Regions from separate parts of the Shewanella sp. 10N.286.54.B9 genome, predicted to be linked through region 1. Evidence: riboswitches for the same ligand, from Rfam matches in the RefSeq annotation. Region 1 holds a riboswitch; the other holds the start of a gene.
What was found. Region 1 has a riboswitch for lysine ahead of AB4135_RS13715 (Na+/H+ antiporter NhaC family protein). Riboswitches for the same ligand answer to the same signal wherever they lie in the genome.
Positions count from the first base shown of each region.

Region 2: it holds a riboswitch for lysine, as region 1 does, so the genes downstream of both, lysC (lysine-sensitive aspartokinase 3) here and AB4135_RS13715 (Na+/H+ antiporter NhaC family protein) in region 1, are expected to answer to the same signal.

Region 1 covers NZ_JBFRIY010000037.1:142,966-145,373, forward strand. Annotated here, with positions in the region: gene AB4135_RS13710 (electron transfer flavoprotein subunit alpha/FixB family protein) at 1-887, shown strand, start outside; lysine riboswitch at 1,083-1,303, shown strand; gene AB4135_RS13715 (Na+/H+ antiporter NhaC family protein) at 1,383-2,408, shown strand, end outside.
Region 2 covers NZ_JBFRIY010000022.1:40,716-43,123, forward strand. Annotated here, with positions in the region: gene AB4135_RS08475 (DUF3293 domain-containing protein) at 1-116, shown strand, start outside; lysine riboswitch at 724-906, shown strand; gene lysC (lysine-sensitive aspartokinase 3) at 1,041-2,405, shown strand.

The DNA of each region.
Region 1 (2,408 bases):
GTCTTAAACTGGATACCGCTAAAGTGATTGCCTGTGGTCAAGCCATTGGTAGCGACATTGATGTGCTGGTTATTGGTCATAACTGTGGCGATGCAGTTAAAAGCGCACAACAGCTAAATGGTGTACGTAATGTTTTGGTTGCAGATGCGGCCGTTTATGCCAACGGTTTGGCTGAAAACATAGCAGATGTCATTACTGAAGTTGCAGCAGACTACGAGCATGTACTTGCCGCAGCATCAAGTCACGGTAAGGACATATTGCCACGGGTTGCAGCACTGCTTGACGTCAACCAACTATCAGAAGTGATAGAAGTGGTAAGTCCTGACACCTTCGTTCGCCCAGTTTATGCAGGTAATGCATTAGCAACGGTACAAAGCTTAGATGACAAGAAGGTGATGACAGTTCGCTCAAGTGCATTTGATGCAGTAGCAAGCGACGGTAATGCCGATCTAGTGACGCTTTCACAAGAAGTCGCCCCTCAGGTCGAATTTGTTTCTCAGAGCCTAACGGAATCTGAACGTCCGGAACTCGGCAGCGCTGGGGTGATTGTTTCTGGTGGTCGTGCTTTGGGTAATAGCGAGAACTTCGGTATGCTGGAGCAATTGGCAGATAAGCTGGGTGGTGCACTGGGCGCTTCACGCGCTGCAGTCGACGCGGGTTATGTGCCTAACGACCTGCAAGTAGGGCAAACCGGAAAAATCGTAGCGCCTGACTTGTATATTGCTGTGGGTATATCTGGTGCGATTCAGCATCTTGCCGGTATGAAAGATTCAAAAGTGATTGTCGCAATCAACAAAGATCCAGAAGCGCCGATTTTCCAAGTTGCAGACTATGGATTGGAAGCTGATCTGTTTGAAGCAGTACCTCAGCTTTTAGCACAGCTTTAATTTATTAACTAGCTTATTGATGGCAGTTAAAAAACAATCAGTTGTAACCTGGTGGTTGCTGCGCTGTTATCGGTAATGAGTTTGGGTTGGTAATATTTGAGAACTGTGTCACGATAAGCGGCTTTAGGGTAGCATCCCTAAAGCCGCTTATGTTTTTATGTCATTCACGTTAATTAGCTCTGTCTATTTAGCGTCCTTAGAAGTAGAGGTGCATTTAATATTAGTACCGACAAGTAGGGTGATGCCTGTGACTTGTTGAGAAAGGATTTAATGCCGAAGTGACATAGCATATCGGGGCTTGTTGCTGGGGCTGTTACCAAATAGGAACAGCACTGCCATAGTATTTCTTATCTGGAAGATAGGAAGATTTATATCGATGTCAGACATCGATATTACTGTGGAGCGCTACTGATAGGACAGGTGTAATCAGCTTTCAATGCTAACTCCCACCAGTTCAGTCGGCCTCCATTCGTACTTAGCGAAGATAATAATTAAATGACAATTTTAAGCTATGCCGATTCGGCACTTTCGTTGCTGCCTCCGGTAGTTGCAATCGTACTGGCGATGTTAACGCGTCGTGTTTTACTTTCTCTTGGGGTAGGGATCCTGCTGGGTGCGCTATTGCTGACAGATTTTTCTGCAGTGAATACGGCGCAATACGTAGGTGAAAAAGTGATGGGGCTCGTGTGGGATGACGGTGCACTCAACAGCTGGAACCTATATATTCTTGGTTTCTTAGTGCTACTTGGAATGATCACTGCATTGATCACTGTGAGTGGCGCAGCCCGAGCGTTTGCTGACTGGGCCCGTAACCATATTCGTAATAAACGCGATGCCAAACTACTCACTATGTTCCTAGGCTGTGTAGTGTTTATTGATGATTACTTCAATAGTTTGGTTGTAGGGAGCGTCGCAAGACCACTTACCGATCGATACTATATTTCCCGCAGTAAATTAGCTTATTTGCTAGATTCAACTGCCGCGCCTATCTGTGTGATCTCGCCAGTATCAAGCTGGGGTGCTTATATTATTGCGTTGATCGGCGGTATTTTAACGGCTCATGGTTTTACTGACTCAGGACATCTAAGCACATTTGTACAGATGATCCCGATGAACTTCTACGCTATTTTCGCGCTGTTATTACTACTTTGTGTTGCGCTAATGGGACTAGATATTGGTCCTATGCGCCAGCATGAGCTTAATGCTCAAAAGGGTAATCTTTATGATGAAACTAAAGGGTTACCTCCTGGAGCAAATTCAGATCTACCTGAAGCTGACACCGGTAAGATCATCGGCTTGTTCTTGCCTATAACCGTATTAGTCTTTGCTACTTTTTACTTTATGGTGAGCAGTGGCGGTGATGCGCTCGCAGCTAAGAACGAAGCGTTCAGCTTAATCGGTGCGTTTGAGAATACTGATGTGGGTTCTTCACTGTTTTTTGGTGCCTTAATTGGTCTTGTTGTTACGCTCGCATTGGTGATCTACCAAGGCGTAGATAAGAAGATGATCGTTAAAGGTGTG
Region 2 (2,408 bases), on a different contig from region 1:
ATGTCGAGTCAGATAAACTACAGTTGATCCCTTGTTTATTATCACAACAGGAAACTGCTCTCGGTGCTTTCTCTCCTAGAGTCAACGTAGTACATGAACTCCCTGATAGCGTGTAATACCAACTCGATTAAAGAGTTGCTCATTCTGCGGGAAGTAAAATCACTTTAGACCAGTCAGTGGATTATCGCTTATCGTTATTCTCGGCTCTAGCATCCTCGGTAATCGCTCCATGCATTGCTCTCGATAATAGCTCCTGCATTATTCTACCTTCGACCATCCTTGGTCTCGTACCTCCTAAATCTGACTGCCAGGAGGGCGGGAATGTCTCATTTTGTATGGAACAAAATAGACCATTTAGTCGTGCTTCGCTCTACCTTCTGCATCTGACCACCATGGAAGGAGGAAATGTCTTATTTTATATGGAACAAAATAGACCATGCAGGCGTATATCGAAAGCCACTTGCGCCGTATTAAGTGATTTCTCCGATGCCTTAAATATCAGCCGTACGTTGTGAACGGTTCAGGACTTTCACTGTTACGTTGCATTGCCTCAAAAAGGAATAACCATTCATTCCACAGTGCGCCTTGAATGGAAAGCCCTGAGAAAGCTCTGCATTGAGTATATTCTTAATGGAATTGGTATAATTCTAAAGTTGTACAGATTTTGTTTGACTTGCAGGCGCTAATTATATATTTTTCACTTTCTTGATTTGTATACAAATTGAGTACAGAAGAGGAGCGTTAACTAGGTAGTGAATGAAAGGGGACCAAGACCCCGAAGACCATTCATGAGGGAGATTAGCGCCGAGATATTAAAAGCTTTTTGGGATTGCTTTAAGTATCGGTCGTTCAGGTTGAATCCTGTCGATTGTCACCTATTTATTATGGTGGAGAGCTTCTGGTGACGATCGCTGTTTCCCATCAATGGGGTGCATATCTTAGCACCAGGCTCTTCGAACGAAGTTAGTTCGGAGCTTATTCATGTTAGTTTTTCAAAATACCTATTCTATGCAGATTCCATTTATGGTGGAGGCTGACTTATGTCTATAACCAATGGTTTAACGGTCGCCAAGTTTGGTGGAACCTCTGTTGCTGATTATGATGCAATGCATCGCTGTGCCGATATTATTATTAATAACCCAGCCACAAAAGTGGTGGTGGTGAGCGCTTCAAGTGGCGTAACCAATAAGCTTGTAGCATTAACTCAAGCAACAACTACTCCAGAGCAGAGCAAACAGCTTATCAAGCAGATTGCTTCAATTCAGTATCAGATCCTCGACAGACTGGGTCATCCAAGTGATGTTGCAGCAAAAATTGACGCAGTGATTAGCAATATATCGGTTCTAGCAGAACGCCTAGTACTGAGCCGCAGTAAAGCAGTTATGGATGAAATACTATCTCAAGGGGAGATGTGCTCGTCGGTATTCTTTGCTGCTGTATTACGTGAAAAAGGTGCTTCAGCTGCTGCATTCGATGTGCGACAAGTGATGCGAACCGATAGCCATCATGGCCGCGCTGAGCCGCAAATAGAAGCTATTGCCCAACTTGCAGAAATGCATCTTACGCCACTGTTGAGTACTCAAGTGATTGTCACCCAGGGTTTTATTGGCGCTGATGAAGAGGGTGCTACAACCACTTTGGGGCGCGGAGGCAGTGACTATTCAGCTGCACTGTTAGCTGAAGCACTACGGGCAACAGCGGTTGAGATCTGGACTGATGTCGCAGGGATCTACACCACTGATCCTAGACTGGCACCGAACGCTAAACCTATTGCTGAAATTAGCTTTAATGAAGCTGCTGAGATGGCGACTTTCGGCGCTAAAGTATTACATCCTGCCACTATCCTTCCAGCGGTTAGACAAAAAATACAAGTGTTTGTTGGCTCGAGTTGGGCACCAGAACAAGGCGGGACTTGGATCCGTCATCAGGTGTCTGATGAGCCTGTTTATCGCGCCGTAGCGGTAAGAAGAGATCAAACTTTGCTAAACCTCCACAGCCTTCAAATGCTTCATGCTCAGGGTTTTTTGGCTGAAACTTTTGCTACCTTGGCAAAGCATAAGATCAGTGTCGATTTAATTACTACTTCTGAAGTGAATGTGGCATTAACTTTAGATAAAACTGGCTCTGATTCTAGTGGTCATGGTTTGTTAAGTGAGTCGCTATTACAAGAGTTGTCACTGCACTGCCGAGTTCGCGTAGAAGATGGTTTAGCACTTGTTGCTGTTATTGGTAATCGAATTGCTTCAACTGCGGGTGTATGTCGCAGGGTGTTTGAAGTGCTAGAGCCACATAATGTACGCATGATCTGCCAAGGTGCTAGCCCACACAACCTATGTGTATTAGTAGAGGAAGCGCAAGCTGCTGATGTGGTCCGCGCATTACATGAAAATTTGTTTGAATCATAATAG